2 regions of the Paenibacillus sp. sg306046 genome follow, and region 1 is predicted to be linked to the other one. Evidence: predicted binding sites of a transcription regulator. Region 1 holds the regulator's gene; the other holds the start of a gene.
The links. Region 1 encodes NrdR, which represses ribonucleotide reductase genes. Its sites were predicted from a motif close to AACACNATATATNGTGTT; they were not measured.
Positions count from the first base shown of each region.

Region 2: a site for NrdR is predicted at 4,236-4,253, ahead of nrdI (class Ib ribonucleoside-diphosphate reductase assembly flavoprotein NrdI). Genes of this name have one in related genera too.

Region 1 is NZ_JCAMRT010000001.1:86,263-93,698, reverse strand. Features, by position in the region: gene AC6ROY_RS00400 (MntP/YtaF family protein) at 130-945, shown strand; gene coaE (dephospho-CoA kinase) at 975-1,571, shown strand; gene AC6ROY_RS00390 (lytic transglycosylase domain-containing protein) at 1,568-2,149, shown strand; gene AC6ROY_RS00385 (alpha/beta-type small acid-soluble spore protein) at 2,263-2,487, opposite strand; gene nrdR (transcriptional regulator NrdR) at 2,587-3,069, shown strand; tRNA gene AC6ROY_RS00375 (tRNA-Ala) at 3,162-3,234, shown strand; gene AC6ROY_RS00370 (helix-turn-helix transcriptional regulator) at 3,334-4,296, shown strand; gene AC6ROY_RS00365 (type 1 glutamine amidotransferase family protein) at 4,403-5,029, shown strand; gene AC6ROY_RS00360 (hypothetical protein) at 5,680-5,901, opposite strand; partial or broken gene AC6ROY_RS00355 (glycoside hydrolase family 30 beta sandwich domain-containing protein) at 6,160-7,124, opposite strand; partial or broken gene AC6ROY_RS00350 (carbohydrate-binding protein) at 7,212-7,436, opposite strand, start outside.
Region 2 is NZ_JCAMRT010000008.1:123,398-130,833, reverse strand. Features, by position in the region: gene AC6ROY_RS10560 (low temperature requirement protein A) at 1-447, shown strand, start outside; gene nrdF (class 1b ribonucleoside-diphosphate reductase subunit beta) at 551-1,513, opposite strand; gene nrdE (class 1b ribonucleoside-diphosphate reductase subunit alpha) at 1,546-3,630, opposite strand; gene nrdI (class Ib ribonucleoside-diphosphate reductase assembly flavoprotein NrdI) at 3,617-3,976, opposite strand; gene AC6ROY_RS10540 (hypothetical protein) at 4,696-5,238, opposite strand; gene fumC (class II fumarate hydratase) at 5,637-7,028, opposite strand; gene AC6ROY_RS10530 (DUF4023 domain-containing protein) at 7,312-7,436, shown strand, end outside.

The sequences.
Region 1 (7,436 bases):
AGCCTGCAGCCCGTCCTGGGCGGATGTGCGGGCAGGCTGAGCGCTGACAAATGCGGAAACAAGCGTCTGCCCGCCTAAGCGCGATTTGAGGCTTTCGCTGCGTTTCCCGGGGCTGGGAGGGAAAGGCACATGCTGCCGGTAGGTTCGTTACTGTTGCTGGCTTTGGCGGTAAGCTTGGACGGATTCGGCGTAGGGGTCACCTACGGCTTGCGCAAAATCCGGATTCCAATCGCTTCCGTCGGAATTATTTCTTGCTGCTCTGGTCTTATCATTTATTTGTCCATGCAGATTGGCGTGTGGATGAGCGGCTGGGTGAGCCCCGAGCTGGCGAAGGATATCGGCGCCCTTATTCTCATGGGTATCGGCATCTGGGCGCTTGTTCAGCTTTATACCCAGCGTGGAGCGGAATCCGAGCTTGATGATACTGACGCTGCTGCTGGACATGGGAACAGGGACGAGACGGTGTCTGGTTCTGTGTCTGTGCCGGGTTCTAAGCCTGTTTTTGGTCCTGGTTCCGTATCCGTGCATCAGTCCGGCAACGGTTCGCAAGCTCCTTCTGCTGAAAACGGGCTTACGCTGACGCCCGCTACGGCCAAGGAAATCATTTATATCGAGCTGAAGCGGTTCGGTCTTGTTATTCAAATTTTGCGCAAGCCGTCGATGGCCGATATGGATCGCTCCGGTATTATCTCCGCCTATGAGGCGACCTTGCTGGGTCTGGCGTTGTCGCTGGATGCGTTCGGTGCGGGCATAGGCGCCGCGCTGCTCGGCTTCACGCCGTGGCTCACAGCAGCGGTCATTGCGCTGGCCAGCGGCATGTTTCTGGCGCTGGGCCTGCATGTCGGGCTGCGCTTCGCCGGGGTCAGATGGATGCGCTCCTTGTCGGTCGTGCCGGGATTCGTGCTTATTATTATGGGCATTATGAAATTGTTTACTCATACTTGAAATTGAATGGAAGCAGGGAGTACCGCGATATGAATATAGGATTAACGGGAGGGATCGCCTGCGGTAAAAGCACCGTTGCGGCTATGCTCGTTCGCCGGGGCGCGCTGCTCGTCGATGCGGATCAGATCGCCCGCGAAGTCGTGGAGCCGTACACGCCGGTTCTCGCACAAGTGGTCAAGCGCTTCGGCGCCGACCTCTTGCTGCCGGACGGCTCGCTTAACCGCAAAAAGCTGGGGGAGCGGGTATTCGGCAACCCGGAAGCGCTGCGTGATCTGGAAGCATTGCTGCATCCGCCGATTCGGGCGATGATGCGCGAGCGGATGCGGCAATACCAGGAGCGCTTTCCGGAGCAGCTTGTCGTTGTGGATATCCCGCTGCTGTATGAATCGGGCCTGCAGTCGATGGTCGAGCAGGTCATGGTTGTTTATGTGCCTCGGGAGGTTCAATTAGCGAGATTAACCGCCCGAGACGGCATGACGACGGAGCAGGCGGAGAAGCGCCTGAACGCCCAGCTGTCTATTGAAGAAAAACGGGAGCGCGCGGATGTCGTCATCGACAATACAGGCTCGCTTGAGCATACGGAAGAGCAGATTGATAGGTTTTGGAAGGAAAGGGGGCTTTCATGAAATTTTGGCGCAAGAAACGGGTATTCGCGGTGCTGCTGGTAACCTTTCTTGTATTTTTGTTCATGAGCAGCTCTGCCGTTGGCCGTTACGTGTATCCCATTTCGTACCAGGAAGACATTCGTCGGTATGCGCAGCAATATGAGCTTGACCCGTTTCTGATCGCGGCGATTATTCGGGTCGAGACGAATTACAAGCCGGATATTCAGTCGAAAAAGGGCGCTTACGGCTTGATGCAGCTTATGCCGGACACGTCCTCCTGGATTATTGAAAAAGCGAGCTTTACAGATACATACCGCCAGCAGCTGAATCAACCTGCGGTTAGCATTCAGCTCGGCTCCTGGTACTTGAACTGGATGAGCAAGCAATTCGGCGGCAATCAGATTGCGATGATCGCCGGCTACAATGCCGGACACGGAAAAGTGAGCCGCTGGCTGGAGGAAGGCCAATGGGATGGCCAACTGGATCGCGTCCGCGACATTCCTTATGGCGAAACCCGGCATTATGTGCAGCGTGTTGTTTACTATTATGATAAATATAAACAACTATATGGGGAAGAATGGAAGCAAGGGGGGAACTGACGACGGCTTTCAGCTGCTGCTGAATAACGACGCGCGAAAAGAAGCGCTGGACAAGCCGCCTTTTGCAAGGAGGAATGCCCGGCACTTCTTCTCGTTTTCATTAAAACGTGGTATTATTTGTATTGACCGGCAAGCGATTGCTCGGCAATTTGCACCAAGCGGCGCGTGATGTGACCACCGATCGCACCCGTATCACGAGTGGCCATGTTACCGTAGTAACCGTCTTGGGGAATCGCGATCCCCAATTCCTGGGCTACCTCGTATTTCAGTTGATCCAACGCTGCGTTAGCTTGCGGCACGACGAGTGCATTGCTGCTGCGGGATTGTCCTGTACCCATGTCTGTTCACCTCCTTGTCGGTTGGTAATCCTATTATGCTCGTTAAACCGACCTTCATGTAAGGGAGTCTCTGGAAAAAGGAAAGGAAGAACAAACTCCATGAAATGTCCCTTCTGTGATTACTCCGGAACGAAGGTGCTTGATTCGCGTTCCGCCAATGAAGACAAGTCGATCCGCCGCCGCCGTGAATGCGAGAAATGCTCCAAGCGCTTCACGACCTTTGAGATGGTGGAAGAAACCCCGCTGATCGTCATCAAAAAAGACGGCAGCCGCGAGGAATTCAACCGCGAGAAAATGCTCCGCGGCCTGATTCGCGCCTGCGAGAAACGTCCGGTTCCGCTCGAACGGCTGGAGATGATCGTTTCCGAGGTCGAAAAGCAGGTCCGCAACACCGCCCAAGCGGAAGTAGACAGCCGCGCGATCGGCGAAATTGTCATGACCGAGCTGTACCCGGTCGATGAGGTGGCGTACATTCGTTTTGCCTCCGTGTACCGGCAATTCAAGGACATCAACATGTTTATGAAGGAGCTCAGCGGACTGCTGTCCAAGCATCAAGTCAACGACGATGGCGGAAATCATTAATTTTCCGCCACCCGTTGACAAGCAGCTGGCGGCGTGGTATTATTCTTTTTGTCGCCAAGAAGCGATGGAGAAAAAATGATTGCTGTATATAAGGGGCCTTAGCTCAGCTGGGAGAGCGCATCGCTGGCAGCGATGAGGTCAGGGGTTCGATCCCCCTAGGCTCCATAAAAGTTTGACAAAAAAACGGCAGAGATGCCGTTTTTTTTGTTGAAGTCAATGGTAATGTAGAATTTTTAAAATGGTGACACGAGCGAGGGTTGTGTTATGCCAAAAAAGGATAATATGTTAGCAATTTTATGGATGTTGAATTCGGGAGAGAAATGGACTGCAAAACAAATATCCGAGAAGTTGGAAGTAAATATAAGAACAGTTTATCGTTACATTGATGCACTATGTTCTAGTGGAGTGCCTATAGTATCCGACCCAGGTCATCATGGTGGCTATAGCCTGCTGAATAATTTTATCAGAGCGCCTCTGCTATTTGATATGGAAGAAAAAAAGACACTCCTTCATGCTGCTGTTTTTGCAAAAGAAGCTGGATACCCTTTGAGCGAGACATTAGAGAATGCAACATCCAAGTTGAAAATGTATTCGAATGATAAACAGGAAATCACACTAAACCAACATTTAGCTGGTTTTGAAGTTATAAACCGCAGGGTCAGCCCTTCTGATCAGCTAATATTAGCGGAACTGGAGCATGCTGTAGAAAAGGAATTCTCTGTAGAAATCGATTATCGCACAAACCATGAAGAGAAACCAAAGAAAAGGGTAATAGATCCTTATGGGATCGTTTATTGGAACAATAGATGGTATACTGTTGCATTCTGTCACCTAAGAAATGAAATACGAAGTTTTCGGGTAGATCGGATTTTACTAATCAAGCGTACTCAAATCATATTTAAGCGTCCTGAAGTTTTTTCTAGCCGTGAATTTTTTATGAAAAACCTGTTACCTGATCTTGTGGGTAAGGAAGGGTTGATTTCTTTAATTATCGAAGGCAGGACAGAGGCGTTAGATGAACTAAGCATGCATTGGTTTTTAGGGCATCATCTGAAAGAGCGAACATCTAATCAAGCCATCTTTTTATTCGAGGAAAAATCAATTCATAATTCTGTCCCTTATTTTCTCCTATCCTATGGTAAATCCATTCGAATAATCGAACCACAGAGTGTGAAAGACAGACTTGTTGCTATTGCATCAGAGTTAATGGAATATTATCAACTTTAATAGCTTCACTGACAGCAGATGTCAGTGAAGCTATTTTATAATGAAATAGTCACTGATTACCGATGGATTGTAGTCCTTGATAGATAAAAAAAGGGAGAAATTCAACATGAAAAGTACAGTATATCTTTATGTTTTTGACAGCATGTCCGATTGGGAAATAGGTTATTTAACGGCCGAGCTAAACTCAGGAAGATACTTTAGAAAGGGGCTGGCTTCAGCAAAAATCGTTACTGTTGGGATCGAAAAGGCTCCAGTAACTACAATGGGTGGATTGAAAATAACGCCTGACATTAAAGTGGGTGAGTGCAGCATTACAAGCGTAGATGCACTGATTTTACCTGGAGGAAACACATGGACAGAGGCTATTCACAACCCCATATTAAAAATTGCCGAGATGTGTTTACAGGAAGGGATCGTACTTGGGGCAATTTGCGGTGCTTCCATAGGACTTGCTCAAGCAGGGTTGTTAGATTCCCGTTGGCATACAAGCAATGATCTGGGGTACCTTAAAATGATTTGTCAGTCTTACACGGGCGAAAAATATTACAAATTGGAATCTGCTGTTACCGATGAAAAACTGATCACTGCTTCCGGAGTAGCTCCTCTAGAATTTTCTGTTCATGTTTTAAGAGCGCTAGATGTATTTTCTCCAGAAACATTAAACGCTTGGTATCATCTTAATAAAACTCATGAACCTCAATATTTCTACGAATTAATGAATTCAGTTCAATGACAGTATAGGGCTATAAGGTATGTGGAGAGCTGCGATAATCTCAAAAGACCGGACGCGATAGCTATGCTAAAGAAAGAGAAGCTGTGACAGATTAACACAGAGCACGATCCGATAACCTATATGAAACGTTTATCATGACCATCCGTGGTAGAGCGCATCGCTGGCAGCGATGAGGTCAGGGGTTCGATCCCCCTAGGCTCCATACAAAAAGAAACGTCATCATATTACGTGATGGCGTTTTTTGTATGGATTGACCAGGGGGCGACCCCCGGGTTCCGTCCGCGCGCAGGACTAATGTAACGGAACTGAGCGACCTTATTTCTTCGAATATACGCCAGCTTACAATGTAACGGAACTGAGCGCCGCTATTTGAGCAATTTGTTGTTAACAACCGCTTAAACTGCATCAATAACGCTTCTGAGTTCCGTTAGAATTTATTCCCGGCCATTTTTGGCCCAATAAGGGCTCCCATTCTACCAAACGATGTAATACATTACGTGCGTAGCGATCAGTAACCCGAAGATCTGACGCAAGTTCATTCGTCGTAAAAGGCCTGCGTAATCTGCGCGCATATCGAACCGTTTCTGCTTCAATAGAGTTCAGCCGGGCATCTGCCTCGAACGACAGCAACTTTGCAAGGAACGATAAGATTAATTGCTTGCAAAATTCTGGCTCATCCCGAATCGACAACTATGCGATCGGCAAAAAGATCCAATCATCGAGAGATAATAAACTTTGTCTACGGCACAGATCTTTAAACCTGCGTGTATCCAAATCTCGGGCAATCCTTTTTGCAATAATTCGCGTCTTCGATGATTTTTCTCCTGCTCGATCTGCTGCTGCATCCACGATTCGTAATCTTTTTTTAACATGTAGCGCCCCTCCTTTTATCAAGGAAAATAGAAAAGCCGCCTCGATACACTAAGTATCAAAGCGGCATATGCTTCATGACCATTCTCGTATAAGTAGATACTGGCTACTTTTATATGATTCACAAACAGATCACGATTTCGGGTTCCGGATTGCAAGGCGAAGGGTTACATGTTTTGTTCCGACTAAGGTGTGGTAAATGGTATTCCATTTGAGGGATGCGCCGGTAAGTTCAGAAAATCGACATAACCTGTTCCGTTTTAACCGGTAAGCGTTGACCCTATTACGGTATGGGTCAAGGTTGTACCCGTTTCCGCTTCAGACACGGTATCGTGATTCGGGCTTGGCGTTAATTCAATACAAACGTTGTGACACTTTGGGCGGGCAATTGTGCGGCAAAACCATTTCCCGTTACCTGAATTGGCGATTGGGCAGCCAGGTTTCGGTTGCGATCCGTTATCCATGAGGACGCTGTAGCAGCTGTTCCGCCTTGCAGGGTGAAGTTTTGACTGGTTGCGCTGGTTCCTCTATTAATGGCAACGATGACAATCTTGCCGTCTCCCTTGTAGGCAGAAACATGTACGTTGGAATCCGGGTTTTTAGTTGCCTCAACTCTTGTATAGCCAGGTCGGACAAACTTCGAGAAATGAGCCATATTGTAGCCGCGCTTGCTTATTGTGCCGTCCTCATTCATGGGGCTGTACTGTCTGCGAATATACCACCATACATAAGCCTGAAAATTACCCTCAACCATGGCATTATGAATATGATAGGAAACATCTAATGCTTCGGGCCAGCGATTTGACGAGTTGGCTTCGCTATTTGGATAATAGACTTCGGTCATCCAAAGCTCTTTGCCTGTTCCTTTTTCTTGAAATAAAGGATAAGGGAAATTGTTGAATTGCGTCCCATACGTATGAGCGCCGAGTATGTCCATATTCGCCAATGCTTGCGGATTATTTAATATCGGATCCGACATATTTTTGACGTAGGAAAAGGATTCGGGCGCGATGACTCTGTTGTTGATGGAGCCTGCATTTTCTCTCATGAAGCGGAGAATTTCCTCTGCCGACCACCAGGTCCAGTCGTGTGCATAATCGGGTTCATTTTGTACAGAAATGGCATACAAGTTTACGCCGTTGTTTTTCATAAACGTATCGAATTCATTCAGATACTGGGCATATGCCTGATATTTATCGTATCTGAGTCGTTTAGCATTCGTATCCTGGATGAATTGTGTGATCGTCATCTGGTCAATGATGGGGGATGAAGTGCCGGTTGTAGTCAATTTTAAAGTGCTGGTTCCGTTGGCCATAGATACTTGAAAGGATTTCTCGGCCCATTTGTTCCAACCGCCGGTGGACTCGAAGGCGACATTGCTGAGCACTTTCGAACCGTTTACATGAACATCCATATTGCTCGTTCCTGAAGCCAGTGCATATCGGACTTTAATGTTTTTCGTTCCTGTGCTTCCAATGGGAATGGTATTCCACTGAACAGAAGCGTTGGATACTGGCTGGAATTGTACATATCCACT
Region 2 (7,436 bases), on a different contig from region 1:
CGGTTCACAGCTTCCTCCATCGTATTCGCCGCGCTGGCTTTTATGTTGGTCATCGCGATCTGGTGGCAATACTTCGAAAATGTCGAGAAACGGGTGGACAAGTCGAAGCAGACCGCAGGACAGACGATCATCTATGGGCATCTGTTTGTCTTTTTCTCGCTCAGCATGATCGCCGCCTCGATTCAGCTGTTGTATAAGGAGCAATTGCCATATACGCCGCTGCTCATCTTTACGTTTGCTTCGGTGCTGATTTACTTCCTGTCGGTGATGCTGGTGTTCCATCGCTACAAGTTCAGCCACTTCCGCACGAGTCGGCAAGTCGTTGTGTCCTTGACCGCGCTGCTTGCAGCCTTGTTTGTACTCGATTTGCTCGTCCAAGTGTCGCCAACCGTCATCCTGGCGGAAATCATGGTATTTTTCATCGTGTTCGCCCGGGCGACAGCTTGATCCGCGTTTCGGGAATCGCTCCCGAGCCGCCCATGCGCTCACGAAAAAGCCCCCGCCCAGTTCAGGCAGGGGTTTTCTTCTATATAATAGGAACACGAACTGCTTAATCGAATCGGAAATCATCATCGGTCAAAGCTTCCATATGAAGCGTGCGTACGTAACCATTGCCTTTTTTCGAGAAAAAGTCATGCTGCTTCGTCCGGGTGCTGATTCCGTTCAGCACGATCGGGTTGATGTCTTCTTCGTCAAACAGCGGCTCCTGCCCGAGGTTCATCATCGCCTTATTGGCGTTATAGCGCAGAAACACCTTGACATCCTCAGCCAAACCGATCGGCGCATACAGCTGCTCCGTATACTGCTCCTCGTTCGCATGCAAATAACGCAGCAGCCCTTGCAGCGTCTCCAGCGCCTCATCCTGCTCGTCCTCGGACAAGCCGGCGTACACCTCCTGCGCCAGCACGCCGACGTACAGGCCATGAATACTTTCGTCGCGCAAAATAAGGTCGATGATCTCGCCGCTGCTCGTCATTTTCCCCTGCCCCGCCAAATACAGCGGGTAAAAAAATCCGCTATAAAACAGGTAGCTTTCCAGCAGCACGGAAGCGGCCATCGCCAGGTACAGCCCTTTGGGCGTCTCAATGCTTTGGTAATATTGCGAAATCGTCTCCGCCTTGAGCTGCAGATGCGGGTTTTGCTCCACCCAGCGGAACACCTCGTCGATTTCCTCCGTCGTCGCCAGCGTCGTGAAAATGCTGCTGTACGACTTCGCGTGAATTTGCTCCATCATACCCATGAAGCCAAGCACCGCTTTGCGCTGCAGCCCTTCGACATGCTCCAGCAGCTTGGGCATACCGATTCCGCCCTGCACCGTATCGAGCAGCGTCAGCCCGCCCAGCACCTTTTTGTACGTATCCCGTTGCTCCGCGCTTAGCGTAATCCAGGACATTTTATCATCAGACAACGGAATCTCCTCATCGGTCCAAAACTGCATCAGGTTCTGGTTCCAGAACGTGATGGAGAAATCATCGTCGGGTCTGTTCCAATTTACGGCTTTGAAGACGCTCATCCTTGCAGGCGCCCCTTTCTGTATCTTATGCGTTAAACCGAGCAGCTCAGGCATTCCTCAACCGACAGCCGGTTCGTTCGGGTGTAATACAACGATTTGAGGCCTTTGCGGGCCGCGTAAATATAGTAGCGCGCCAGCTGGCGTGTCGTCACGTCGCTGTTCACGTGCAGCACGGTAGAAACGCCCTGGTCGATATGCGACTGGATTTCGGCGATCAGGTCCAGCACCTTGAACTGGTCTGTCTGGTAAGCCGACTTATAATAGAACACATTGTTGCGGTCCATATACGGCATTGGATAATACGTTGTCGAGTTTGCGTAGGTGCGCGTTTCGATTTGCTCCACAATCGGCATGACGCTGCTGGTCGCGTTTTGGATATACGAAATGCTTTGCGTCGGCGCAATCGCCAGACGGTAGGCATGGTACAGCCCGTCGCGTTTCACCTGCTCGCCAAGCGCCCGCCAGTCGTCCGTCGTCGGTACATGGATGCCCTCGAACAGCTGCTTGACCTTGTCCGTCTTCGGCGTGTAATCCGTCGTCACATACCGGTCGAAGTAAACCCCGCTCGCATAATCCGACAGCTCGAAGCCGTCGAACGTTCTGCCCGTTTCACGCGCGATTTGCGCGCTTTTCTCCAGGGAATAATAGTTCATCATCATGAAAAACGCGCCGGCAAAATCACGAGCCTCCGCGCTGTCGTAGGCGATCCGGTTTTTCGCCAAATAACCGTGCAGGTTCATCGCTCCAAGACCGACCGCATGCAGCTCGCGGTTCGCCTTGGCGACGCCCGGCGCATTGCCGACCTCGGTCATATCGCTGACCGACGTCAGCGCCACGATGCCCTCGTGCACCGACTCGCGCACCTTACGGCGCTCCATCACATTCACAATGTTCAGCGAAGCGAGGTTGCAGCAGATGTCACGACGAATCTGGTCGCCATAGCCGTAATCGCCGATCGTCGACGTTTCCTGCAGCTGGAAAATTTCCGTGCACAGGTTGGACATCTTGATGTTGCCGATGCCGTTCAACGCATGCGCCTTGTTGGCATTGCTGCGGTTCATGATGTACGGATAGCCGGATTCAAGCTGGATCGCCGCGATTTTCACCAGCATGTCGCGCGCGCTCATAACCACCTTCTTGCGCACCCGGTCATCCGCCAGCAGCGTATCGTACATCTCATCAAGGTCCATATCGTCCAGATGTCGGCCGTACGCCTTGTAGACGGTAAATGGCGCAAACACATGCAGCGGTTCATTGTCCTCCGCCAGCTTGTAGAAGCGGTTCGGCACGATCAGGCCGATGGACAACGTCTGCAGCCGCGTTTTTTCGTCGGCGTTGATTTTTTTGCTGTCGAGAAACTCCATCAGGTCCCAGCCGAAAATGTTGTAGTACGCCGCGCCGGAGCCTTTGCGCTGTCCCATCTGATCGGCATAGGAAAACGCGTCCTCCATCAGCTTGAGCACCGGCATAATGCCCTTGGCTGCGCCCTCGACGCCCTTGATCGGCTCGCCGCGCCCGCGCAGCTTGGACAAATTGACAGCTACGCCGCCGCCGATTTTGGACAGCTGCATGCAGGTCGCCAGCACGTAGTTGATCGAGTTGAGCGCATCATCCATCTCCAGCAGGAAGCAGGATACCATTTCGCCCCGGCGGCTTTTGCCTGCGTTCAGGAAGGTCGGCGTCGCCGGCTGCAGCCGCTGCTCCATCATCGAGGAAGCGAGCGTACACGCAACGTCAAACCGTCCGTGTCCCAGATACAGCGCCACAATCGCGACCCGGTCCGGGTAATGCTCCAGGTAAACGGAGCGATCATTGCTTTTCACCGCGTAGTCCGTATAAAACTTGGAAGCGGCCATATAGGAAGGAAACTCGAAGCCGTACTCATGCGTGATGCGGTACACGCTCTCCACCTCGGAAGGCGAATAGTGCGCAAATACGTCCTCATAGTAATCCTGTTCAATCATGTAGCGCACCTTGGCCAGGTGGTTGTCGAACGACAGGCTTTTCGCATACACCTCGTCCATAAACGATTGTACCGCTTCTCTGTCCTTGTCCAACTGAAAAAATCCGTCGGCCCCCCGTTGCATCAGAAGGTTATTGAGTTCAATATGCCGCAACGTTGTCCACTCCCATCATAAATTGTTGCACATCCCGCTGTGTGCCCGCGAGCTCGAACTTGGCCAAAATCGGCACCTGGTAGGCGGCGGCGATTTTGTCGGCGCTGATCGCAAAGCTTGTCCCCCAATTGCGGTTGCCGCTGGCGGCTACGCCTTGTATGTATTCCGCATTGTGCTCCAGGAAGGCGGCTACGCGATCAGGCACTTGACCGAAGCCCGTCGTATAGGTGACAAGCACAAACGGCTCGCGTGTGATCAGGCTGTCCTCAATTTGCACGGAGCGCACATTCAGCTTGCGGATAAACCGCCGCACGTTGCCTGTTTTCGAATCGTATACAACCAGCATAAGAGGTATCCCCCTGTCTAAAATCTCCCGTCGGCCGAAGCCGGCAGCTATGTATTCGGAAGCGTGCGGCAAGCCCGCCGTATGAAACCGGCGCTGTCGCTTCGCAGCGGGCGTCGAGAGGGCCGACAGCCCTGCTCCGAATATGTCGGATATCGCGCTCGTGTCTCGCTTGCGAGACGCCGTTCTGCAGCCTCTCTGGTAGGACGCATATGTAGGATATGGACGATTTAACCCATATGTAGATATCCGAAACAAACTTATATCAATATATAGTGTCTGGCGCTGGTTGTCAACGTGAAACTTATCGACAAATCGGGACAGTTTGCGGCCCGCAGACCCTTGAAATTACGCGTTGAAAACGATTGAAAACGGCAAGAAGCCGCTTGGCAGGCGGCTTCTTGCACGACGGCCCGACATCATCCGGCAGCCGTAAAGCTATAAATTTTCCATCCAAAGACCTATCCGTTTTGCGTATTTTTTTTGCCGACTGTGGACAGACCCAGCTGCGCCGAAACGACTGCTCGAAGGGTGCTTCGGATCGTCCCGCCACTCGGAACCTCAAGTGCATGTCGAGCCGCTTCGGATCGTCCCAGCACTCGGAACCGCAAGTGCACCCCGAGCCTCTTCGCCCCTCCTCGCCGCACAGATACGCCCGCTGACCCCGCCCGCTCTGGAAACCCCGGCCAAGTTCGACGCGGCCTGTGGATGGCGCCGTTCTGTCAAGCGCGCGCTTTCTCCTTGCGCGGCCATAACGTATAGCTGAAGCTGATCAGGAAATCTATGCCGACTATCAGCCCCCACAGACGAATCGTCTGCCGCAGGCTGTCCGTCCGCGCCGCATCGCCCGTCCAGAGAATCAATCCATAAAGGATCGCGCTGCCCAGCGCCCACGCCAGCGCATGCAGCAGCCACATCCGCCGTTCACGGCTGGCGTGGGCCGCTCCAAAGCGAGGCGCGCGCAGCGGCCGGGGCCCCCCGGCAAAGCGGTGCGCAAACCGGGCGTCGGCCCAGCGGATCATCCGGTGTCCGTACACGACGGACACGGCTACATAAATGGCCGCCAGCGCATGCGACCAGTTGGCTGCCGCGCCACGCTGCAGATCGACAGCGGTCACAGCCAGCAGCAGCAGATCAATCAGCGGCGAGCAGGCCAACAGCACCATGCCAAGACCCTGCTTCCGCCACACGTACCGTGCAAACAAGCCTGCGGCCACACATACCCAGAATCCAATTTCACAACTGATAATAAGCGCAGCAATCATCCGATTATCCCTTCCTTCTCCGGCTACGTAAATCGTGATTTTTTATAATACATTGTACTAAATAACGAGATCATCTTACCACAGCCTGCCAAAGCAAGGCAACCGACGATACGCGGTCAGACTGAGCACGGGAAGAACGAGAATGCTCGGGCCAGCGGCGCTTTGGAACGATGATCTCCGGCTTATACGCCCGGATGGCCTGCCCTATTAATGAAAGGAGCAAGCCGGTCCATGATGCCGGATTAGCAAATACACCGTGCCGCTGTGCAGATGATAGGCAGGGCCACTGCGCTTTAAACGATGTATGGGGCGGGTATACAAAAAGACGCCTCCTCCCCTTCACAGGGATCGGAAGCGCCTCTCTCATGAAATCCCGGGAGCTATCCCATAGTTACCCACTATGCCTTGGGATGAATCATATCCTCCGGCTTGACGACCTCATCGAACCGCTCGGCGGTCAAATAGCCGCTGCGTACGGCCGCTTCCTTCAGCGTCAAGCCTTCCTTGTGCGCCGTTTTGGCGATGGAAGCCGCCCTCTCATATCCAATATGAGGGTTCAACGCCGTGACCAGCATCAGCGACTGCTCCAGATGCCGCGTAATGACCGCGTGGTTCGGTTCGATGCCGACCGCGCAATGCTCGTTGAACGAGTTCATCGCGTCCGCCAGCAGCCGCACGGACTGCAGGAAATTATGAATAATAACCGGCTTGAACACGTTCAGCTCAAAATTGCCCTGACTCGCCGCGAAGCCAATCGCCGCGTCATTGCCCATCACCTGGCATGCGACCATCGTCATCGCTTCGCTTTGAGTCGGATTCACCTTGCCCGGCATGATCGAGCTGCCCGGCTCATTTTCCGGAATCGTCAGCTCGCCGATGCCGCTGCGCGGGCCGCTCGCAAGCCAACGGACATCATTGGCAATTTTCATCAGATCGGCCGCCAGCGCCTTCAAAGCGCCGTGCGTATAAACGATCTGGTCATGGCTGGTCAGTCCGTGGAACTTATTGTCAGCCGACACGAACGGAATGCCGGTTTCACGGGCAATCTCGGCCGCTGTCGTATCGCCGAACTGCGGATGCGCGTTCAGCCCGGTGCCAACGGCGGTGCCGCCGATCGCCAGCTCGTGCATCGTCTCCATGCTTTGGCGGATCATCCGCTCGGTTTTGTCAAGCATCGCCCACCAGCCGCTCATTTCCTGCCCCAGCGTCAGCGGGGTCGCGTCCTGCAGATGCGTACGGCCAATTTTCACAATAGCTGCAAATGCCTCCGACTTGCGCTGCAGCGTTTCCTTCAGCGCAGCCAGCGCGGGAAACAGCCTGCGATGCAGCGCCAGCACGCCGGCCATATGCATCGCGGTCGGGAACGTATCGTTGGAGCTCTGGGAACGGTTCACATCATCATTCGGATGAATGCGGACGTCTGCCCCCTGCTGCTCCAGCCGCTGGTTGGCCAGCCGGGCGATCACCTCGTTGGCGTTCATGTTGGATTGCGTACCGCTGCCCGTCTGCCAGACGACAAGCGGGAAATGCTCGTCCCATTCGCCTGCAACCACTTCTGCCGCGGCTGCGGCAATGGCGTCGGCTTTGGCCTGCTCCAGCTTGCCAAGCTTCAGGTTCGCTTGCGCAGCCGTTTTTTTCAATAGGCCGAAGGCATGCACAACCTCCAGCGGCATCCGCTCGGTGCCGATCCGGAAGTTTTCGCGGCTCCGCTGCGTTTGCGCGCCCCACAGCTTGTCATTCGGAACTTGAATTTCGCCCATTGTATCTTTTTCAATCCGGTAGTCCGTCATTTGTAAAACCTCCTGGAGTTTTTAGGGCTCGAAGCAACCAGCGCTAATGGTTAGATGGAGCCAGCTGTATAAGTCGTTAAATGATGAAGGCTAGCTCGGTGTCACAGGTGCAGCTTCCTCATGCATCCGGTTTCAGGTATACTTCCGAACGTAAGCCGGGCAACCTATATAAGTTGAATAGAGGAAACGATCCACGATCGCAGGTTTCTTTCACCGGCTGTCCGGCGACCATCCTTATTCAACATGATGCATAGAAATCAACTGAATGAAGGAGGGAGTACCCATGAAGGACAACTTGAAGGGCACCACGGAGCAATACATCAATAAGCTCCACGATACCCAGGCCAAGGACGACAAAAACCGCAAGCACAACGGCGGAGGCCATCCGGAGAGCAAGCTTCCCGGCGA